DNA from 4 places in the Bacillus lumedeiriae genome. Region 2 is predicted to be linked to each of the others. Evidence: riboswitches for the same ligand, from Rfam matches in the RefSeq annotation. Region 2 holds a riboswitch; each other region holds the start of a gene.

Region 1 (6,001 bases), on a different contig from region 2:
AATGAGCCGACGATTAGGCTCGTACCTACAGGAGATACATAGCCAACAGGTGTGATTCCTGTAAAGCTAAATCCGGTTCCAAGAATGATAGCAAATAAAGTAGAAGCGATGGCAAGCATCAACATATGTGCCTGCAGCCCTTGAACATTTCCGACCGACATCAGCCGGCGAAAGGCAGAAGTAAACCCGAAACGGGCATACAGCAGTGTCACACCAAGTGCAAGGCCAATGATAAATAATGTGCCCTGCGTCCAGTTAGTAACCATAATGATAGAAATAAAAAGAATCATTGCGATAAGAATGCCTGCCGATACGAGCGGTTTTTGCATTGGACTCAGCTGTGTAACAACAGTTGTTGATTTCCGGTCCCAATTGGGCGGTGTAGTTAATGTAGTTTGTGCCATTCTTTTCACCCCTTAACACATTAGAATAGTTGGAATTAATCTTTTAACATAATAATCTTTTTTGAGTGAAAAGTAAATAGGTGCTTATTAGATAAATCTTGGCCAAGATTAAATGTACTGTGTAAAAGTAGATAAGAGGGAGGTTGAATTTTCAATCTATATTTTGTTTGATGGTGAATAAAATTACCTGAAAATTTGGTAAAAATAATAAAACCATTATATTGATATGGTGATATATAACTATAAGGTAAATATGAGTAATTTTTAAAGGAAGGTTGTTTTACAAATGAAAGAAGCAAGGAGAAGCTCCATGAGAGTATCAAAATTTCAATTGACGATTGCTAATAAGATTACAGGCGGCTTTATGGCGGTGCTCGCTCTGTTAACAATTGTTGCTTGGATTGCTATTGCACAAGTGAGTAAGGTGGACGTTTATCAATAGGATGCTTATCATCTCTACGCTCATTGCTATTTTGCTCGGGCTCGTGATTAGCTCGTTTATTAGCCGTAATATCTCCAAGTCTATTCGTGAAGCATCCGAAGTAATGAAACAGTGAGCTCAGGGGGACATTTCTATTGAAACGATGAAAGTGAAGAACCGGGACGAAATCGGTGATCTCGTTACAGATATGAATAAAATGGTACAAGATTTAAGAAGGATGATCTCGCAAATTTCTGAGTCTGGTGAAAAAATGGCCGCTTCAACAGATGAGTTATCTGCTTCTTCTGAACAAAGTGCAGCCGCAGAGATGCACGGCGCAATTGCTCGTTTTAAATTTTAAGTACAGGAAGGAACATTTCAATATTAAAAAGCCCGCTTCCTTAAAAGGAGCGGGCTTTTTAGTAAATTGATAATTTAGAAAATTTTGTACTTTATTTAAAGTATCTACTTATTAAGTAAAAAACCGATATAACAGTTGAAATGTTTTAGTCATATACACTTAGAAAGGTTGATTAAGGAAAAGCGGAGGTAATCGAGGAAGGTGAAACGAATCCGCAGTGTCTCACTGATGTCACTAGTCTGAGATGATAACGATGGATACAAATTGAAAAGAAACAACGAGTGATAAAATAAAAAGTCTATAGTTATACATGTTCAATAGTGAGGAAATGATGAGATGTTATTTAGGAAATTCTAAGTTTCAGTATGTGAAATAAACAAATAGGAGGAAGTCATGAGTCAATTGTTCCATTTTAAAAGTATAACAGGGAAAATGATATTTGGATTTTCAGTCGTTATTCTCCTCGTCGTTTTATTAGGGGGTTATAACTACATAACAATTAAATCCGTCAACAACCATGTAGAAGAAATTATGGAAAAAGATCTTCAGTTATTAATTGCTGATGAGCAAATGGTGAACACAATGGCTAATAGAGTAGCTGCTGCTCATCGTTACGTGTTATACGGCGGAGAGTATAAAGATGTCTTTAATGAATACACAGAAAAAGGGAAGTATTATGAAAGTATGGCAAGAGAGGCGGGGGTCTCACAGGAGTTTGATGAACTTATTAAGAAAACGGTCACATGGAGACAAGCCATCGGAGAAAAGGTATTTAATGAGTATGACAAAGGAAACATAGAAGGGGCTCGCCAAAATTTGGAAGAGCTGACTCCTATTGCTCGTGAGTTAATGGAGGGTTACGAAGAACTTGCGAAGGATAAGGAACAATCTATTAATCACACAGGACAAACCATCATCTCAACCGGCAAAAAAACATTATTTGTGATTACAGCGGTCTCGATTTTAGTCATCGTGCTTAGTATCGCGGTCGCTTTAATTACTTCTAATGTGATTTCAAATCCAATAAAAAGGGTGATGGATCGAACGAAAACCATTGCTGATGGGGATTTAAGCCTTGAACCGCTAGAGGTAAAATCGGAAGACGAGATCGGACAGCTTGTTAAGGCAGCAAATGAAATGAATAAGAATACGCGGGAGTTATTAAATCAAATTAACGGGGTTTCGGAGACAGTAACAGGCCAAAGTGAAGAGTTAACGCAAGCAGCGAATGAAGTAAAAGTAGGTACGGAGCAAGTGGCTGTTACGATGGAAGAACTGGCATCAGCAGCAGAAACTCAAGCGAATAGTGCAAGTGACCTAGCTGCGGCGATGGAAACATTCGCCGAAAAGGTCGGAGAAGCTAGTGAAAACGGAGAACGGATTCAAGTGTATTCCAATGACGTATTAGGAATGACGAACGAAGGAAGCCATTTAATGAATGCCTCTACTAATCAAATGGCTAAGATTGATCAAATTGTACGGGATGCCGCTGACAAGATGGAAAGCTTAGACAATCAGTCACAAGAAATTTCAAAATTAGTTTCTGTGATTAAAGGTATTGCTGATCAAACGAATTTGCTGGCATTAAATGCAGCGATTGAGGCGGCGAGAGCAGGTGAACACGGTAAAGGGTTTGCGGTTGTAGCAGATGAAGTAAGAAAGCTGGCGGAAGGAGTAGCTGTTTCGGTTAACGATATTACACAGTTCGTATCAAACATACAAAGTGAATCGAGTGTCGTTGCTGAATCATTGAAGACTGGGTATATAGAAGTAGAACAAGGAGCTCTTCAAATTAAAACGACTGGTGAAACGTTCAATAAAATCAGTTCTGCAGTAACAGAAATGGTGAATAGCATTAAAGTGGCATCTGAGAACTTATCTGATATTGCGGCTAATACCCAGGAAATGCATGGGTTTGTTGAAGAAATAGCATCGATTGCCGAAGAAACTGCAGCAGGCGTAGAACAAACGGCTGCTTCTGCACAACAATCTAGCGCAACGATGGAAGAAGTAGCGGATAGTTCAAAACAGCTGGCTATATTAGCGGAGAAAATGAATGGATTAGTAGGGAAGTTTAAGCTTTAACTGGGAGAAGGAAGCCATCAGAGTTGATGGCTTCAGACTGTAGGCAAACTCAATGAAAATTGAAGTTGAACTGCATTCTTTTTATTTTGCTTGTGGATGGGGGCTGTTGATTTCCATTCCAGGCTGCTTCGCTTTCCGCGGGGCGGCCTCGTCGCAAAAGCGCCTGCGGGGTCTCACCTGTCCCGCTGATCCCGCAGGAGTCTTCGCGCCTTCCATTCCAATCAACAGGGTTTACAAAGCTAGGGCAGCCGTATAATGATTACCTGTTTTAAAATAAATAGATAAAATGCTTGAGGGGATGAAGATGCTTTCGAAACACAATCTAATCCAGCGAGACCAACTAGAAATGATCGTTCTAGATCAGCTTGTACTGGAGAATCACCTGGTTAGTAAAATGGAGGCAGCGATTGATTTCTCTTTTATTTATGACTTGGTGGAAGAGTTGTACTCGGAAGTGGGCCGCCCAAGCATTGGTCCCGTTATTTTAATTAAACTGACATTCATTCAATATACATTTCTGAACCCCTCTTGTCGACAAACTGAAGCCATCAAAGTTGATGGCTTTTTTCTTGGGCCTATTCCAACATAAAGGGAAATTGCGAAAGTATCACACTTGTGTAGGAAGGGAAAGGGGGGAAATAATTTTCTTGCATGGTATTTGCGTACTGTGTATCTTTTGCATTACTAAATTCAAAGAAAATTGTTTACTTTGAAAGAAAACACCTAATAGGACCCATTAACTATATAAGTAAATAATGGTAATATTTGTATGATATTGAAAGTTTTAAAAAGATAAAGGTAAACCTCTCGAAAGATTGGGACACAAAGCTTCAGGTCTAAGGTTCTATTACTATGATGGCTGAGCTACCTAAAATAATTTAAATATTTTAGGGGGTTACACATGTTTAGTTCTTTAATTGATAAAAATGGGTTAGATAAAGAGTGGGTAGAATTGATACTTCATGCTCGAGATCTAGGTATAACTGTAGATGAAATTAGAGAATTCTTAAGCCAATCTTTAAGACCTGACTAAGGTCTTTTTTGTTTCACCTTTTATCTTTTGTCACAGCTTGTGGCGGATGCGGCCAACATTAGAAGCTTGCCTAGCAATTGGTTAAGCGCTTTACTAGTATTTTTTGATTAACCTAACTAAATAAAAAATACCAAAAATAAAGAGCAATACATTTATCATGATAGATCAAGGGATGATGATTTCTTCTTTCTTTGGAGGTGTTGCTTTTCTAGCGAGTTTGCCCCCGTTGTAAAATTTTCCGTATTCTTTCAATATATTAGCAGCTTCTATAGTGGATGGTATTTTACCATCTGCAGGAAACGTTAAGTAATACGTTTTTGTATTTTTTCTGTGGATGACCCATCCGAAAAACTTCATCGCAAATCCGTGGGATCCATTGTTTCGAAACTTCGGCATCGTTTTCCCATCCCAAACAGTCATAGTTTGTCCATTCCCTTTCCCTTTCTTTAGTTCCCCGTGTAGTTCCGCGTAAATGAGCCCTGGTGATTTTTTCATTTGATTCATGACCATTAATGTTAACATCTGGTTGACAAAAAGCTGAAATAAATTCAGTCCTTCTCCTCTTGTAAGAGATATAAATGTTGTTTCTGGAAGCAGCTTTGGCACCTCACCTAACACAAGTGTACTATTGCCTTTGTTATCCTTCTTTGCTGCCCACTTCTTTTTTTTCATGTCATCTCCTCCTAACTTACAATATATTGTATAATTGGTATTCCATTTGTATGTATGCTATACCTTTTTTATGGAGGTGTGAACTATTCCCTTGTGTCCAATAGGGTTTTCTTTTCTTTGAAAAAGACAAGCGGGGTAATGGATAGAAGTAAATTGGTAGTTCTTTCAGGAGTTTAACTAAATGATCAAACAGGAGGGAACGTATATGTCTAATACACTCCAAGATATAAAAATGGACGAGAACGAGTTTTGGAAAATCATTGCTATGTTTGATTGGGAGTGTGAAGGTGATGATGAAGATGTATTAGAGGAAGCTATCGGCTATTTATCCCAAAAGTCCGATGAAGAAATATTTGCTTTCGAGGATATTCTTTCAAAATTTCTTTACAATTTAGATGGTATTGAATATGCAAAAAATATTGGTGAGTATGCTTATGTGGATGAGGAAGAGTTTTTCTCTGTAGATACCTTCTTATATGCAAGATGTGTAGTTGTAGCAAATGGAAGGGACTTTTATTATGAGGTGTTGAAACATCCGGAGGAGATGCCTAAAGATTTGGAGTTCGAATCTTTATTATATGTTGCTAACGAATCATATGAGCGGAAAAATGACGAAGAGTTTGATTATGTTCCGAAGTATGACTATGAAACATTTAGCAATGAGGAGAAATGGAAAAGTTAATTTTCTATTAAGTTCTGGAGCTATCCGCTCAATTATTGGCGTTCCTTATAGGTTTGTTAAATGAAGGATGAATTAAACAACCTTCCAGCATTTATCTCTATACCTTCCATATAATGATAGATAACAATTGCCTCTGTAGCTCTAGCAGGGAAGAGCGCCGGTTCGAATCCCGTCAGAGGCACTTCTTTGTTTCATCTTTCTGGTTGATTTTTTCTTCTTGAACTGTGTCTATCAACAATATCGTTGAGCAGATCGTAAAAAAGAAGCTCGAAAGCTTCTTTTTTACTTTATAACTACAACAAACAGAGCAGTAAGATCGGTTTTCCTTTTTATGTTTCTTCTT
Region 2 (6,001 bases):
CGCCAAGGGCTATCCTGGCGCTGGATACAATTTAAAGAATGCAACGATTATTAAATGGCTGGAGATCACGACAGAGGAACAGGAACACTTACGGACGATCATTGATGGCAATGAGAAGCGCAGACGTAAGAGAGTGCGTGATAAGAAGCGTGTGACAGAAAAGCGTCGTGAGCAGGGCGTTGTTGCGCGTGAGGAGTATTTAGAGCAGCAGAAAGATAAGACTGAGGATAAACTATGGCAGCTGCAGCAAGCGATAGAGAGACATCCTAAAGCAACGAAAGCTGAGTTGGCTAAGCTATTAGGCGTGCATCGATCCCATCTTTATCGTTTGTTGAAACAACTATGATAAAAGTGTCTCATGGTGTGTCGCCCTTATATTATAGGCGTTAGCCTGCTTGCTCGCGTTTAGAGGGTCAGAGGCTCTACTCCTTACTTTGCTTGCCCCCGTACTGGGGGTCTTTTAGTGTTTGAATTTAGCAAATAGTGATTATAAACCTAATAATTATATAGGGGAGCTTATTGTACTTAATAAGGGGATACAGCCTCGGAGCGAGCAGCGGTGGGCAAGCGTTAGCGCGCAGGGGCTACCATCTTATTTATTGTAGGTATGCTTACTGTGTTAACTGAAGTTTTGCTGTTTTGAAAACCTTTAAAATACATGAGGACTGATAACCAATGAATTTCTGTGAATTGATGGACTGGAGCGGATATATTTACTTGGAGAAATTACTTGAACCTGAAGATAATTCATTGAGATTACTTATTGGAAGGAGTAAGGAGGTCAATGTTGGTTTAGGTATAAAACATTTGTCACCGATACAAATAGATTTTGATGTTTTATGTATCGTATTCTGTGATCAATGAATGTTTTGATTGTCTAGATGACAATGAAATATCAAAGGGAGAAGTTTTTCGGATATATACTAAGTCAAAGTACTTGGATTTTATTGAATCAGCCACGATTGAAAGAGAAGATATATGTTTACCTGCAAATTTTGTTCACTATCAATTTTGCTGTTTAAATCACATTATTGATGTCATTTCTTGCGATGCACCTAAAATTACTGCAGTAACAGCTTAACTGAATGTATAAAACCTCACTTTTTTATGCAGCCACTAGGCTAATTTGAGGGCCAGAAACCTTGTTAAATCAACAGTGCATACAATCCTGCATAGAGAAGAAGCGAGATGAAGAATGAAACTCTTTGTGAGATAAGGAATTTTTGGAGTATTCATTTGACGCTTAGAGATCTTATCTAACTAAAAGGTCATATTGTTAAAGATCATGCATTCATTAACATTCAAAAAAGAGACCAAAATTATTCAAATAGAAACAACATAATCCGACAAATTTAGTAATCGTATTACGGTAATATTTAACAAGAAAAGGCAAACTTATTGAAAAATAAGGACGCAAAACTACAGGTCTAAGGTTTTTTAACTATGATGGCTGAGTTGCCTAAAATAAAATGCATATTTTAGGAGGATTACCGGTGTGTATGGAAGTGGACAATTTAGAAAGCAGAATCAATCAACTAAAAAGGGAATTGGTCCAAACGGTAAGGTTAACTGGATTAAATAGTTATGACACCCTTTTTTGCAGTCAAGAGTTAGATGAACTCATCGTGGTTTATCAAAAACATTTGCAAAATAAAACTAATAGTACCCTCGTATTAGCACTAAAATAAGTATCTGAATACTAAATCAATTTTCGCTTTAATTGAACAGGCAGCAAAAATGATCTGTTTATGAGGGTTCTTTTCTGTACTGATAACGAGCGTTATGTAAATAATAAATGTTAGTCCAAAAACAGATCATCTTATATGGGATGGTCTGTTCTTGGGTATATTATTGTTGAAATAGTTTTAAAATGATTCAAGCTCTTTACTGTTTAATACTTCTCCGTTTCTGTCAAATATAACAAGATGCCATGTCTTTTCACCGTCTTGCTCTGCTTCTTTTAAAATTGCATATCCTTTTTCTGATTCATACGAATCTGTGAATTCAGCATCGGTCCATACTTCTTTTGGAGCGAGATAATTTAATTCTTCTGGATCTTTTTCATTAAATTCAAATTCATAGATAGTGAATTGCGCATAATAAAGGTCGTCGCCTATTGAAATAAACTTCTCTACCTGGGGAGAGCTGGCACCTCTATTAGTTCCTTCGTCCAACAAATAAAAAATTTCATCTTTATATTTTGCATACAGCCCGTAATCTTTTCGCTCAACAGCAGTACCAAACAATTTTTCTGCTAGTTCGCTGATCCGGTCAGCTGGGTATGCGACATAGGAAAAACTGTCGTCGATGATTGATTGATCCTCCAGCGAATCAATGGATACATCGATGAACGACTGATAATATAAGCCGTTAGCTATGGCTTCTATCACTTGAGTCCCGTCATCTTTCTTGACGTTTATATTGCGGCTATTAGAAAATTGATACAAGTATTCAATAAGGTCCCTTTTTTCATCCGTTGTAAGATCATCATAAATATTTTTCATAGGCTTTTCCAAGCTTGAGGAAATACCATCGCTCAGTTTTGGAAACTTTCCCGGATCTAGCGAGCGAAGAAATGTTTTAATTGTTTCTTTATTATTTGAGACAGCGAAATTAAGCGATTTTGAACCGGTGTCATCAAGAATCAGCATTAAGCTGCTGTCGCTGTTATATTTCTTTAGTATTGTTTTGTATTCTTTTGCTGTTATTTCGTCCACTGTATCATTTTTTCTCTGTTCATATATCATACGGGGTTTGTCGCTGTCTTCATAGTATTGTTCTATAGCCATTACATTGTCCTTTTCTACAAAAGCAGTTCCCTCTAAGGATAGGAAAATATGCCTCTGAAGATATTCGGATATACTTGGATCGTTTCCCCGGCTTCCGGCGGAATAGCCGCCTGTGTCTACTAAATATGATTTTGAATCTACTGTTGCAATGGAACGTGAGGAAATATCTCCACTCCTGCCTTCATTCTTATACTGTTTTGAAAAGATTTCGGCCGCCTTGTCATTTTTGTATGTCCATACTTCTTCTTTGTAATGAAATTCATCGGTAATCTGTGCTGAAATCATGTACAGTTCTGGTAAATCATCGCCGTTAAAGTCGATTAAATTAGCATATGCTAGCCCTTGATTTTCTCCATTGTCTTCAGTCAGAATACCATGAGGTTCGATCATTTCAACGACGATGTCGTAATAAGCACTCAAGGCGGAAGGTTTTTCTGATTCTGCTTCTTTTGATTCCGAAGGTGTTGCTAAGGTTTCCTCTACATTTTCTGTTTTTTTAACTTCTTCCTTTTCCTCTTTTATAATGGGATCTTTACTGCATCCGGTTAAAAAAAGGAATGTGACTATAATTGCTAAAAAGATGCCTTTCATCCAGCTTCCTCTCTTTCTTGATCTATCAGCTGTGTGTTTTAAAATTCCATGGTCTGATATTTTTTTGGTTAATATTTACTATATTACCATATGGTACAAAAGGAGTGTGTTCTTGATTTGTATAAATAGGCTCGCCGTTGTTTTGTACGGCTTCTGCAGTATTGCTGTAAGTGATAATTTCTTAACTTAGGAGGATCGGCTTTTTTGGAGGTTTTGAAAGTCTCATAACTTATGGGGGATAGTTACGAATAGTTTCTCGATGACTTCAATATGGAAGAAGAGCATAAGGGATTTTTGTTATCAAGTAGGGGGATAGACCAGGCAATGCCTGGCATCATCTCAACTTTTATTGTATAGGAGGTTAAATACTTTTCTTCATGCCACATTCACGGCATTCTCTGAGGAAAATTGTATTTTTCATTGAGCTTTTAAATTGAGCGTTCCCGCAATTGTCGCAGCGGCCAGAAACGATATCGGGTCGTTCTTTGTAATCGTAAACGATTGTTAGGTCATATTTTTTCTCTTCCATGTCAGTCGCCTTTCTCTTGAATTCTAGTGGTTAGTTTATCATGAAGAAGATCGGTGATATACAATTGAATGAGAATAAAAATAAATAAGTGAACAGCAAAGAAGTATCGGCCCCACCTTCGCCAGATACTGTGATAGCCACGCGTGCTATCTCACCTGGTTTTGATTATAAAGATTTAGTATTAATTGGATGTAATGCTGGTTTAAAGAAATGTAAAAATGGATTGTGCGGAGAGGATTCTTTCCGTACTTTTTGTTTTTTTGCTTTCAAATAGGATCTCTTTCGTTTAAAATAGAACATACGTTCCTTTAGTTTTATTTGGATATCTATTGTTATTTCTGGAGTGTTATCATTAGATTGGAATTTGTGAAAAGGGGGATTTGGCTTGTTTAAGAATATTTTTTCTGTGTTGATGGCTATGTTTTTGCTGGCTGCTAATATTCAGGTAGCGAGTGCCAACAGCGGTTTTAAAGATGTTACTTCTTTTAAGAGTGAGATTGAATTTTTAACTTCTAAAGGAATTATTATGGGTTATCCTGACGGCACTTTTAAGCCGGATAATCCTATTACTCGTTTGCAGGCTGTGCAGATGATTTTACGGGAAAAGGGTGTTACTGATTTTTCTAACGTTCCTGATCCTGGATTTATTGATGCGAAGCCGGGAACTCCGCGTTATGGGGAGATTGCAAAGGCTGTTCAGTTAGGTTTTATTAACGGTAAGGTGAATGCGAAGGGTCAGAAGTATTTTGATCCTCAAGGTTTTTTGACGCGTGCTCAGATGGCCAAGATATTGGCGCTTGCTTATGATTTGAAAGGAAGCTATCCGATTGCTTTTACGGATGTTCGCGCGGATCATTGGGCGCACGATTCTATTTCAGCGTTAGCAGCCAACGGTATTACAGCTGGTTATAGCGATGGATCGTTTAAGCCGGGTGTTAATTTATCGCGTCAGCATTTCTCTGCTTTCATGGCTCGTTATCTTGACGACAAGTTCAAGCCGGCGAAAGAGATGTTTGCTCATTTTATCGATGTAGATCAAGGGGATTCGATATTAATTCAAACTCCTAATGGAAAGACGATTTTAGTCGATGGCGGCAAGCGTTCCGCAGGTGAGAAGGTTGTAGCTTATTTGAAGAAAGCGGGAGTTACTTCTATTGATGTAGTCGTGGCCACTCATCCTGATGCGGATCACATCGGTGGATTGATTAATGTATTACAGTCGATTCCGGTTAAGAAGGTTTTAGACAGCGGAAAAGTTCATACTACAGAGACTTATCACGAGTTTTTAAGCTTGATTGATACTAAGAATATTGCGTTTGAAGTTCCTAAGACAGGACAAGCTCTTTCTATTGATCCTGCGTTGAAGGTCCAGGTTCTGAACTCCGGGGATCGTAATGCAAGTGATAATAACGAAAATTCAATTGTTCTCAAGTTAACCTATGGCGGTGTTAGTTACCTTTTGACAGGTGACGCTGATGTGAAGGTTGAAGAAGATATGATCACGAAATTTGATGTGAAGAGTACGATTTTGAAAGCTGGTCATCATGGAGCGAAGACTAGTACATCGCAGGCCTTTGTGAATGCGGTGAAGCCGGCAGTAACGATTTTATCTTATGGTAAGGATAACTCTTATGGCCACCCGACGGATGAAGTGGTTAGCAGATTGAAGGCTGCTGGATCGAAGCTTTATTCTACGGCTGAATCAGGTGATATCGTTGTTAAGACAGATGGTAAGACGTATTCTGTGTTGGCGAAGCCATGGCAAGGTACGATAACGCCGGCTCCTCAACCTCCAGCACCTAATCCTACTCCGACACCAGCTCCTACTCCTACGACTGGTGATGCACGAATTGTATCTAAAGATTTAGCTGGTGAAAAGGTTGGTATTAAGAACTTTGGCAAGGCGAATATTAATATGACTGGATGGCAATTGGTGAGTGTGGAAGGCAATCAGAAATACACTTTCCCTGATGGGTATGTATTGAAGCCAGGCGCAACGGTTTATATTACCTCTGGACAGAGTGCGAAACACCAGCCCCCAACATATTTAAAATGGACGACAGCTAACATTTGGAATAACAGCGGCGACATG
Region 3 (6,001 bases), on a different contig from region 2:
CATTGACGAACTGTCGTATCAGTCACATTGTGAAGTTCAGCAAATTGTCCTACACTTAGATAATCACACTTGATATTTAAAAGAGTAAAACCTTGTGTGGCAGTGGTGCCACTTAATTCCCCATTTTCATCTAGTTCCAATTCATTACAGTAATATAAATTAAGCTCAATTCCGTCATTTTTTAAGTCAAAATCATAATACCACCAATCATCAGTGAGTTCAGGTAAAAGTGAATTATCAAGGGTCTCCTGAAATCTTTCACACAATCTCAATATATTTTTATGGTAATTCTCCGTAAATTGCTGGTCTGTCACCTCCAGATAATTATTTTTTACATAGTCTGAAAATGATTCTTGAATATCCTTTTTAGTAAAACAATGTTCAGCCTTAAAAACTTCAAGCTTACTTTGCAATCTGCTCTCCCCCTGATATTGTATAGTTGTAATACAATTAATAATTTGTATTGTATCAATACAAATTATTGAAGTCAAATTTCAAGTTAGACGACGGAGAGAAGGTTAAATATTTCATTCTAGAAATTCATAATATGGTAAAAGACCTTAGTTAATAACTAAATAATCAAAGGGGGGATTAAATTGACAATGCCATCTAAAGCAAAGATATTTGAACATTGGATGAATTGGCTCCATAAAAACTGTTTTGATTGGGCAGAGCCAAGTTGTTGGTCATGTCGGAAGTATTGGGGAGATAAATATGATATTAAAAATCCTCGAGCAAGTAGGAAGGAGATAATCAGAAATTGGAATAGAGTACCGTTGCAAAGGTGCCACATTATCCCTAGGCAATTTGGTGGAAGTGATGAAGTGGAAAATTTATTTCTAATGTGTGCAGAATGTCATGATAAAGCACCAAATACAAAATCTAGGGAAGCTTTTTTACAATGGACAAGTAAACAAAACCATAGTAAAAACTTTTATGAATTAGTAATGAAGGAAATAAGAAATTATGAACTTCAGGATAAGATCAAACTAATAAACGATCTTATAAAAACAAAAAAGTTATGGAATCTTATTGAGGATGATCTGGGAATTCATGTAAATCAGTCAAGAGGTGGTATTGAAATAACTGTTTCAACAGTAATCGCTGCTATAGCAGAATATATAAGAAATGAAGAAGAAAATCTTTAGTGAAATAGTTGATTGTATAGTAAATATCGTTAGTGATAATATGTGATACCGCCAATATTTTTGTGTGAAAATGTTTCCGCTATTTACCAAAACCGGAGGCCAGTCTCCCCATCTAGCCAAAGTGTAATGCATTAAAGTGTAATAGGTGCTGCCACTCCTCGAAAAATCTTATTTCACAGTTTTTTTCAAGCAACACAAATAATATTGGCTTAGTCGAATTAGAAGATGCCTAGTAGAATGTATAAAAAATGAATATTATTTCAAAGCTGATAATAAAGGCATTATAATAAAAATACATATGTTGTTTATGGGAAGCTAGATGAGAGGAGAGGCACAATGAATATAAAAATAATGAGCATAGAAAACTTTAAGAGTTTTAAATATCGTAATTTTACATTCAATGATCGTTTTACTTTAATTATAGGCGACAATGGAACTGGAAAGACTTCTGTTTTAGAAGCTTTGAGTGTTGGATTAGGAGGGTTTTTAGCGGGAGTCGATGGGGTTTCTACTCGTAACATATCCTCCGAGGAAGTTCGGAAGGAGTGGGATAGGGTAGGGGATGCGACTGTTACACCCGAAAAGCAATTACCATGCTCGGTAAGTTGTACTGGAGTGATCGATGAAAGAAAGTTTACATGGAAAAGATCCATTGAAACGATAAACGGGAAAACAACTCGTCTGCACGCAAAAGAAATTATAGCCTATGCCGGTGATATGCAGAAGCAAATTATTAATGAGAAAAACCATAATGTTATTTTACCTCTCATATCCTATCAGAGTGCTGGAAGGTTATTCTCTCAAAAGAAAAATAAATGGGTAGATCCTTTTGAACGACAAGAACTATCGAGATTTATTGGATATACGGATTGTTTGGATGCTGAATCAAATATAAAATTATTTGTTAACTGGTTAAGAAGAATGACAATGATTAAAGTCCAAAAACAAAAAAGAATAGGTGAACTTGAAGCTACCATAGGAGCTGTTGAAGAATTTATGAAAGGCCTTGTTGGAGAAGGAGAACGTGTAAGCATTATGTATGATTTTGAGGAGGAAGAAGTAATTGTGGAATTAGGTGATGATTCGATCCCCCTTCGCTTAATGAGTGCTGGATATAGAAGTGTAATAGGAATGGTCGCAGATTTAGCTTTTAGAATGTCCATTTTAAACCCACAGTTAAAAGAGTATGCGGTCAAAGAAACACCGGGAATTGTTTTGATTGATGAAATAGATTTGCATCTGCATCCTAAATGGCAATGGAAAATAGTAGAGGATTTAAAGCGAACTTTTCCAAAAGTGCAATTTATTGCAACTACACATGCGCCTATCGTTATATCCTCATGTGAAAAAGGAGAAATCATACGTTTATACGAAGAAGAAGGAAGTATAGTTGATGAAAATCAACATAGTCCCTTTGGGTGGCTTGTTGAAGATATCTTAACAAACATAATGGGAACATTTACGAGAGTCCCCACCGTACAAAAAGAAGTTGAAGAAGTACAGAGACTTTATTCAAAAAAATTAAAAGGGGAGCTTACCCAAAAGGAAGAGAATATACTTGAGTTAATCACAAAGAGATTATATCGTACGCTTCCTGAAGATGATCCAGCAGTAACTTTGGCAAAGTTGAATGCAATAGGGGATAAAGTAACGGAGATGGAGAATAATGAGGAAGGTTAAGCGGACTAATACTCCTGATAGTTTAAAAGTAAATGGGAACACATGGACACAAGAATTGCTTTCACAAGTTAAAGACAAGGGGAAATTTAGCAAAGTTACAGATTCCTATAAAAATAAATATAACCAACAAGATGTCAGAAGTGCTTTAGAAAAAATGTATAAGGCTAAATGCTGTTACTGTGAGTATGGGATAGGCACTGCCAGCTATGAACATATTGAGCACCTTAAACCTAAAGCCGATCCTCGATTTCATCATTTAATATACAGTTGGAATAATTTGCACTGGTGCTGTCAAAAATGTAATATGGCAAAAGGGAACAAATGGAATGATGGAAACCCGATTATTGATCCAGCGATAGAGGATCCAGCTGATTTTATTGAATTTGATGTAATAACAGGTGAAATTGTTGCGAAAAGCGGTAGGGGGAAAACAACAATTGAACATGCTGATTTGAATAGGGAATCACTTGTTAAATCTAGAAATAGAATAAAAGAACAAGTCATGAAACTAATCGTTCAAACAAAATTAACGCCAAGTCCAAAAGATGAAATTTTTTATAAAGATTATATAATGGAATTTGCTAATGAAGAGGCAGATTATTCTTCCTATATTAAGCAATTGATCAACACCTACTTATAATAAAAGGTATCTTCTAGAGGCCACGGTAGTTCCGGTGTCGCTTCTCGGAAAATCTTGTTTCACAGGAATGATCCACAGAGTTTTTCAAGAAGCATAAATGGTAGTGGCTTAATCGAAAAAAGCAGTCATTGTCACCACTCGATCCAGCAGGCCATCTTTCATAATCACCATAAAAAGCTGTTTGACAGGAGGAAACTAGATGAATAAGGATGAACAGGATCATAAAAAGTTTCTAGAAGAACAGATCGAATGGTGCAAGAAGCAAGACGGCATCTTAGAAGCGATAGAGGAAAAGCTGTATGAAATGAAAGAACTAGCTGAATACGCTCGTGATCATGAGCTTACGTCATTAGAAATTGATAAGTTGAACGGTCAATTAAACACTTTGAAACAGGAAGTTCATTCCCTAGAACAGCAGTTGCAATCGGTTGTTCATTAGTAAAAGAAAGGTGGTGTTTCTATGGATATCGCACTTATGTCAATCGCGTTAAGTCAAGGACAAGTCCAGCAGCAGGCTTCGATGTCAGTCATGAAAATGGCAATGGGAGATGCGAAACAGCAAGGCGAAGCTCTCCAGAAGTTGATGAGTACTGCGGATGCCACAGCTATCCAACGTGCTGCCCAGCCGCATTTGGGTGGGAACATTGATGTGAAATTATAGAGAGTGATGGATATCAGCCCATCCATTACACTAGAAGAAAGAGACTCTAGCGATTTTCCTAGGGTCTCTATTTACGCACTTTCATTCTCTAATTTAGGCTGTCTGTACGGTGTTTTGTTCTTCATCATACTAAATACTATGTTTACTAGCCTTCTTTCTACTATGCAACATTACTGATTTCAGCCATTAAGTACTTTTTATTACTCATAAAACACTACGCTACACTAAGGAAAAAAGTATAATATAACTATTACTTACTAAAAATGTGAAAAGCAAACTGATCGAAAGGTCAGGGCGCAAAGCCGACGGGTCTAAAATCAAATGGATTATGATGGCTGGGCTGCCTCTAGAATGAGGGATAAACGAATGATTAGTACAAGTACTCAAGTATTAGATGAAACATCCGTTTTAGTTGCGTTAGAGTCAAATTTAGCCATGATAGAATTCAATTTAAACAGAGAAGTGATTTGGGTAAATGAAAATTTTGCAAAGACTTTGGGCTATACAGTTAATGAGATGAAGAATATGCGACATGAACGGTTCTGCACGATGGAATTTAGAAGCAGTGAAAAATATGTAGAGCTATGGAATAATCTCAGTGAAGGGGAGAAGTTCCAAGAAAAAATTCAAAGAGTCGACAAAGAAAGGAATTTACTTTGGCTGGAAGCTACTTATATTCCAGTGCGGAATGAAGAAGGTAAAGTGAATGGAATTCTTAAAATCGCAACTAATATTACGGAACGTGAAAATCATACGAAGAAAATCATTTCTCAATTGAAAGATATGCCTACAGAGCTAGTAAATATAGTTGTTGCAAATTCCAATGAAAAACTACAAGCCATTGAATCATTAAAAAAACAAACGGATCTCATCAGTGAAGTATCTAAAACTATACGCAGTATTTCTTCTCAAACAAATATGCTGGCCTTAAATGCAGCCATTGAAGCTGCTCGGGTAGGGGAACATGGAAGAGGCTTTAAAGTTGTAGCTGATGAAGTACGGAGATTGGCTGGCAATGTTGATCATGCCATTAAAAATGTGGATTCGAATGTAGAAAGTATCATAAAGGAAGTAGAAAGAGTTAGTGAAATAACAGATGTTTTGCAAGAAACAATCATAGAAACTCAATCTACATTCAATAAAAACATTGAAGACTTTGAGAAGGTTGCTAAATAAAAAGATAGATTATCAATCATCAAAATAAGGAGAACAAGTACTATTATATAGGCGGAGGCTGGCTATTTATTGTTTACTCAACATTTACTGTTTATCAAAGGTTAAATACTTTTCTTCATGTTGCACTCACAGCATTCTCTGAGGAAAATATTATTTTTCATCGGGCTTTTAAATGGGGTATTCTCACAATTGTTGCAGTGACCAGATAGGATATCAGGATGCTCTTTATAATCGTAAATGATTGTTAAGTCATATTTTTTCACTTCCAAGTTGATCGCTTTTCTCTTATAGTGGTTATTTTATCATGTGGGAGAGTCGTAACATACAATTGTGAGGGAATAAAAATAAATAAGTGAACAACACAAGAGTATTGACCCCGACTTCGCCGGATACTGAGATAGCTACGCGTGCGATCTCACCTGGTTTTTATGATATGTGTTTAGTATTAATTGAATGTAACGTCGGTTTAAAGAAAGGTAAAAACGGATTGTGTGGAGAGGTTTCTTTCCGGACAATCCGTTTTTTGCATCTTCATGCTGTAAATTGTCAGAACCCTGAAACTATCCTATATAGATCTAATTTATTAAGCCGACACAAGAATGTTGTCTTTACATTGATGTAAACAGGTGAGACGAACAGTCGTTATGCCGGAAAATCAAGGTGGGTTCATATAGTATTAAAGCTGAGGTTAGCTAT
Region 4 (6,001 bases), on a different contig from region 2:
ATAACGGATCCTGAAACATTACAATAGGGATAAGAAACAAAAGAGGGAGCATCATTCCCCCTCTATTTGCTTTCCAAAATTCATTCTTCGTTTCTTGCCATTCCAAAGGCCCGCCTCCTTCCTCACACTCTAAAGCACATACAGTTTAGTTAAAGCTCCTTCTCCAGCTGCGATAACAGGACAATCACTTGATCAGATGCCCTTTGAAGCTGTTCAAAAGCATGTTGAGCTTCCTCTAAGTTCCCCATTTCATAACTCTGTACAGCTTGTTTTGCATAGTAATGGACGGCTTGATGAGGTTCTTCCAATTGTTGAAAAGCAGATTGATTTTTAATCCGCGGCGGGAGATCTCCATAGTACCATTGTCCGAGTCTGCATGATTCATAGGATGATACTTGCTGAGAATCCATTGTCTCTAAATCCAACAGCATGTTATACACTTTCCACTTCCACAGAAGATGATCGGTTTTTGCTGCTTTAATAATGTCTTTCGCATTCAATTTAATGTTCGTCGTAAAGAAAGTGAGACGATATTCGTCCATTTGCTTGCTCAGTTCAAGAATGACTTGAGCCGTTTGTTTAGCGATATCTTTGGAGAGAGTACTAAGGTCCAATATGGTTGAATTTTTCTGAGCAATTTCCATGACGGCAGAAGTCTGCTCTTCCGTCATAGCCGCAATTTGCGAAGTAGATCCGTTGATTTCCTGCATCGTCGAAACGATCGTTTCCAGTGCCTTATCTGCATGCTGGGCTTCTTTCACACTTCGTTCCACTAATTTCTCGGTATTTCCCATTTGTCGTGTAACGAGGCAGGAGACATTTTGTAATGATTCCATATTGGATGTAATTCGCATCGTTTGTTCTTTCGTATGTTCAGCTAATTTCCGAACCTCCGCAGCGACCACCGCAAATCCTTTTCCATGTTCACCCGCCCGGGCTGCTTCAATACTAGCATTTAAAGCGAGCAAATTCGTTTGGTCGGTAATTTCCCGGATGACTTTCACGATGCTTTGCGTTTGTTCAATCTCTTGATTCAGCTGACTAACTTGCCCCGCTACCTCTTTATATACTTGGCCTACCTGTTGAATATCTCCCAACGCTTCATTGATCACCTGTTTGCTTTGTTCGGCTGAACGGACTGCTTCATCTGTTTTTTCAGCTACTTTAATAGAATGATCAGCTACCTCCATAATGGACGCACTTACTTCTTCCGCAGCAGCTGTGACATTGTGGCTTGCTTCGATCATATTATCCATTTCTGTGATCAGCTGTTTCGTCGTATTAAGCTGTGTCACATCATTGAGCATATCGGAAACACCAAATAAAAAGGCTTTAAACGTTTCTTCCATGTATACTTCCACAATCAGCTGCTGATCAAAAGCCGCTAATTTCTGGATAGCAAGAACAGTCTTCATCATTTTATCAGGACGGTGATGCAGTTGTTCCATAAGTATCGTTGTCATCATTTGAATCAGCAAGTGGTGGGCGGAAATAAAATGTTCGGCTGTCAAGTGAATACGGCTATGTACTTTCCCGACGATAATTCTCGTCATCACATATTCTTTATCTACCTCTGCCTGCAGCAGCTGATCCACATACCGTTCCATCGTCATTCTTAAACGTTGAATCGTAGAATGCTCCATAATGATGTTCCTTAGATGATCAACAGACGTAATGTGCTCGTAAAATTGATTAACAATCTCTTCTTTATAAGACAAAAGGATGGGAGAAGCTTCTTTGACATCATCCAATGTCTCCTGGCTGACACCCATAAAAGCGAGCCGTTCTTTCACCCGCGCTCCCACTTCGGATATTTCTTGTGCATCGGAACTGTCCAAATACTCCATCCATGACTTTGGCCTTTTTGTAAAAAGATTCATCGCTTTCCCCCAATGTTTTTATATCACTATTTCGCCATTTCTCTTCTCAGTTCTTTTTGCTCCAATGGATTCTTTTAAATACTCTTCAAAGTCCTTATTAGATAATGGTTTACTAAATAGAAAACCTTGTCCCTGACCGCATCCGTCCGCATTAAGAATATCCAGCTGTTCTTGGTTTTCAACACCTTCTGCAATGACGTTGATCCCAAGTGTCCGCGCCAATGCCAAGACAGCTTGTACAATCGCCTGACTCTCTTCATTTTGATGAATGTCACGAATAAAGGAAGCATCAATTTTCAATGTATCAACAGGCAAATGTTTGATATAACTGAACGAACTGTACCCTGTTCCAAAATCATCAATCGAAATGTGAACACCTAATTCCCTCAGCGATTGTAACGTATCCGCTGCATGATCGATATCAGCGAACACACTCTCCGTCACCTCCAGCTCCAGCCACTCTGGATCCAATTCTGTTTCCTTTAAAATCCCTTCGATCTTATCCACAATATTTGGATGGGCCAGCTGCCGGACAGACATATTGATGGAGACCTTTAACGGCGGATACCCTTTCTTTTGCCATTCTTTATTTTGACGGCATCCTTGACGAAGCACCCATTCTCCAAGAGGGAGAATCAATCCTGTTTCTTCAGCCAGCGGAATAAATTGATTAGGAGGGATTTTCCCTAGTTCCGGATGATTCCAGCGAACCAGCGCTTCCATTCCAATTAACTCATCTTTGGAAATATCCATTTTCGGCTGATAGTCAATATGAAAATGTTCAAGATGAATCGCTTTTCTCAACTCATTTTCTAAAAGAATACGTTCCAACGACTTCTCTTCCATACTAGCCTCAAACACCGCATATCCATTTCGTCCCCGCTCCTTCACCGCGTAAAGGGCAGTATCGGCTTTATTTAATAGTTCATCCGCTCCTTTTCCGTGATCAGGAAACCGCGCAATTCCGATGCTGCAAGTAAGGGTATATATCTGACCAGCAAGCTCAATCGGTTCTTGAAAATGCGCCTGGATTCTATGAGCAATCCGCTCAATTTCTTCTGTACTTGCTGCATCCGTCAACAAAACCGTAAACTCGTCTCCGCCTAATCGGGCCACTACATCAGTGGAACGAAGAGCCCGCTGAATGCGCTGGGCTGCTTCTGTTAGAATAAAATCGCCGCTCTCATGTCCCCATGAATCATTCACGTGCTTAAACCGGTCTAAATCGATAAACATAACAGCTAGCCGAGAAGAAGAACGTTTTGCCTGATCGACTTCCTTTTGTAAACGATTCATAAATAACCGGCGATTCGGCAGATCAGTCAATGTATCGTGGTAAGCTAAATGGTAAATGAGCCGTTCGGATTTTTTCCGCTCCGTCACATCCCGCATGACGAGCACGAGTTTTTTCACTTTGCCTTCTTCATCCCAAACTGGATTGATTCTCGTTTCCATGTCTTTATATTTATTTTTACTCGTTCGGATACGAAATTCTACGCGGGCAGACGTTCTCCTCTTAGCGGACAACAGCTCGATTTCATTCCGCAAAGAGGATTGATCTTCTTCATGCACCCAATGAAACAATTGACTGGACTGTAATTCAGAAAGATGATGGCCCAGCCATGCTGCATGGGAAGGTGAAACGTATCGGAAACTTCCTTCCGGGTCAATGACCGAGATCAAATCAGATGAATTCTCTGTAATTAAACGGTACTTTTCCTCGCTCCTTCTTATTTCTTCTTCCATTCGTTTACGAGAACTAATATCATTGCGGATCGAAACATACTGATAGGGCTTCCCCTTTTTATTTAAAAAAGGAACAATCGTTGTATCTACCCAGTAAGTGGAACCATCTTTTGCTTTATTTCTAATTTCACCTCTCCAAATTTCCCCGGAGCCGATCGCCGTCCACATTTGTTTGAAAAATCCTTTCGGATGATGATTAGAGTTTAAAATCCGATGATCCTGCCCGATTAACTCTTCCCGTTCGTATTTGGAAATTTTGCAAAACTGATCATTTACGTGAAGAATCTTCCCTTGCCGATCCGTGATCGCAACAATAGAAGATTGATCTAGTGCATATGTGACATCTGTTAACTCTTTCAATACACTTTCAAATGATTCATTTCCCTTCATTAACCGATCTTGCGAATACGAATGCATAGGCAATTTAGACGTCTCAGATTCTTTACTTATCATGTTGCTCCTCCTACCCCTATGTTCAATAAAAAAACCGACCCTAAAAAGCAGAGTCGGTTGCACTAGTTGCTCCAAGCCATTCAAGTGCCCACATACGAATGACTGTTCATCGCTTCCATCATACAATTTTTTATATAGACATGTAATATGTAACTTACAAACCATTATATTCCTACACAATCCATCATAGTTCGATAGACCTAATAAGTCAATCTAAAAATGTGGCAGAGCTTCTAACTTTCCTTGTGTAATTCGGCAACAATGTGACCAATTTCTCGAAGCACTAATTTTTCCATTGCTAACGTGACGGCTCCAGTAGAACCTGGAAGCGAGAACAGCACCGTTTTGTCAGCTACCCCGGCCACTGCTCGGGACATCATCGCTGCGGAACCGATGTCTTCTGTGTAACTAAGATAGCGAAAAAGTTCGCCAAATCCAGTCAGTTCTTTATCAAACAAAGGAGTGACTGCTTCAATCGTCACGTCACGTCTGGCAATCCCCGTTCCGCCGTTGATAATGACAGCATCAATGTCCCGGTCTTGAATTCCTTGTAAAACGATTTGCTGAATCTTTTCTTTTTCATCGGGAACAACGTGATAACGTGCAACGGAATGGCCGGCCGCTGTTAAACATTCTTTAATTTTCCTTCCGCTTTTATCTGTTTCTTCTGTTCTCGTATCACTGACTGTCAACACCTGGCAGGCGACATGCCTCGCTGCCTGCTTTTTATGAGCATGCACTTGCCTCTCACTCATGGACACCATTCCCTTCCTTGTAACTAACCACCAATATAAGACATTTCAATTTTTGGCCGTTTTTTCGCTGTTTCTTCTGTCCGTTCATCAGAATAACGATCCGTCCGGCGCTGCCAGATGGATGCAATGTACTCTTTCACTTCTTCTACTAAAGCGGAAGAACGAAGCACTGGCTTTAAATCGTGGCCTTTCGTCGCAAACAAACACGTGTATAGCTTGCCGTCAGCAGACACTCTTGCCCGGGTACATGTTGAGCAAAATGACTCAGTCACGGATGAAATGACGCCGAACTCACCACTGCCATCCGCGTATATATATCGGTCCGCTACTTCACCATAATATGCTTTATCAACCGGCTTCACAGGAAATTGACGATCGATCCGTTCAACGATTTCTTGTTTGGACACAACAGAGGAAAGCTGCCAGCCATTTGTACTTCCGACATCCATAAATTCAATAAAGCGGAGCGGTATGCCTTCATTTTTAAAGTAGGCGGCCATCGGCAAAATCTGTTCGTCATTTACACCTTTTTTAACGACCATATTTATTTTAATGTCAAGGCCCGCCGACTTCGCCGCTTCGATTCCTTTTAGCACAGTTTTCACGCTGACAGAGCGTCCGTTCATCCTCTTAAAGATGTCGTCATCAAGTGCATCCATGCTAATATTCACTCGCTGCAAGCCGGCATCTTTCAGCTCTTTCGCATATTTCGGAAGCAGCACGCCATTTGTCGTTAGAGCAATGTCTTTGATCATTGTTTTCGTGTATAAATCATGAATCAATTCGGGCAGATCTTTCCGCAGCAGCGGCTCGCCGCCGGTCAATCGGACTTTCTCTACGCCGAGTTCTGTTACCGCCTGAACCACTCGAATGATCTCTGAAAAGGATAAATAGTGCTCTTTCGGTAAAAACGGATAATCTGGGCCAAAAATCTCAGCCGGCATACAATAAGAGCAGCGGAAATTACACTGATCCGTCAAGGAAATCCGAATGTCTCTCAGCGGTCTGTTGAATTGATCTTTTACTTGCTTCATTCAATTCCCCTTTCTGGATGCCGCATAATTTTGCAGATTTCCGTTAATATAGCGGATCACTTGACCCATCAGCAAATAATTGACTGTAGGCATCCTTCGTATTAATATTTTCAAACCAGTTGTCAGCTGATTG

The links. Region 2 has a riboswitch for cyclic di-GMP ahead of QYG89_RS16555 (Spo0E family sporulation regulatory protein-aspartic acid phosphatase). Riboswitches for the same ligand answer to the same signal wherever they lie in the genome.
Region 1: it holds a riboswitch for cyclic di-GMP, as region 2 does, so the genes downstream of both, QYG89_RS09890 (anti-repressor SinI family protein) here and QYG89_RS16555 (Spo0E family sporulation regulatory protein-aspartic acid phosphatase) in region 2, are expected to answer to the same signal.
Region 3: it holds a riboswitch for cyclic di-GMP, as region 2 does, so the genes downstream of both, QYG89_RS16255 (PAS domain-containing protein) here and QYG89_RS16555 (Spo0E family sporulation regulatory protein-aspartic acid phosphatase) in region 2, are expected to answer to the same signal.
Region 4: it holds a riboswitch for cyclic di-GMP, as region 2 does, so the genes downstream of both, QYG89_RS14960 (sensor domain-containing protein) here and QYG89_RS16555 (Spo0E family sporulation regulatory protein-aspartic acid phosphatase) in region 2, are expected to answer to the same signal.

The regions. Positions count from the first base shown of each region.
Region 1 covers NZ_JAUIYO010000006.1:60,673-66,673, reverse strand. Annotated here, with positions in the region: gene QYG89_RS09915 (YeeE/YedE family protein) at 1-404, opposite strand, end outside; gene QYG89_RS09910 (hypothetical protein) at 715-846, shown strand; gene QYG89_RS09905 (hypothetical protein) at 989-1,186, shown strand; gene QYG89_RS09900 (methyl-accepting chemotaxis protein) at 1,580-3,271, shown strand; partial or broken gene QYG89_RS09895 (IS5/IS1182 family transposase) at 3,576-3,812, shown strand; cyclic di-GMP riboswitch class I at 4,059-4,143, shown strand; gene QYG89_RS09890 (anti-repressor SinI family protein) at 4,173-4,304, shown strand; gene QYG89_RS09885 (hypothetical protein) at 4,470-4,976, opposite strand; gene QYG89_RS09880 (DUF4240 domain-containing protein) at 5,182-5,658, shown strand.
Region 2 covers NZ_JAUIYO010000026.1:6,539-12,539, reverse strand. Annotated here, with positions in the region: gene QYG89_RS16560 (replication protein) at 1-346, shown strand, start outside; cyclic di-GMP riboswitch class I at 1,379-1,463, shown strand; gene QYG89_RS16555 (Spo0E family sporulation regulatory protein-aspartic acid phosphatase) at 1,500-1,688, shown strand; gene QYG89_RS16550 (hypothetical protein) at 1,866-3,380, opposite strand; gene QYG89_RS16545 (hypothetical protein) at 3,742-3,909, opposite strand; gene QYG89_RS16540 (S-layer homology domain-containing protein) at 4,295-6,001, shown strand, end outside.
Region 3 covers NZ_JAUIYO010000023.1:16,481-22,481, reverse strand. Annotated here, with positions in the region: gene QYG89_RS16285 (helix-turn-helix domain-containing protein) at 1-413, opposite strand, end outside; gene QYG89_RS16280 (HNH endonuclease) at 603-1,148, shown strand; gene QYG89_RS16275 (AAA family ATPase) at 1,485-2,828, shown strand; gene QYG89_RS16270 (retron system putative HNH endonuclease) at 2,815-3,468, shown strand; gene QYG89_RS16265 (hypothetical protein) at 3,668-3,907, shown strand; gene QYG89_RS16260 (YjfB family protein) at 3,929-4,129, shown strand; cyclic di-GMP riboswitch class I at 4,391-4,477, shown strand; partial or broken gene QYG89_RS16255 (PAS domain-containing protein) at 4,451-4,876, shown strand; gene QYG89_RS16250 (methyl-accepting chemotaxis protein) at 4,913-5,305, shown strand.
Region 4 covers NZ_JAUIYO010000017.1:42,662-48,662, reverse strand. Annotated here, with positions in the region: gene QYG89_RS14970 (bifunctional diguanylate cyclase/phosphodiesterase) at 1-106, opposite strand, end outside; gene QYG89_RS14965 (methyl-accepting chemotaxis protein) at 150-1,880, opposite strand; gene QYG89_RS14960 (sensor domain-containing protein) at 1,899-4,079, opposite strand; cyclic di-GMP riboswitch class II at 4,122-4,205, opposite strand; gene QYG89_RS14955 (MogA/MoaB family molybdenum cofactor biosynthesis protein) at 4,313-4,834, opposite strand; gene moaA (GTP 3',8-cyclase MoaA) at 4,858-5,868, opposite strand; gene QYG89_RS14945 (molybdenum cofactor guanylyltransferase) at 5,912-6,001, opposite strand, start outside.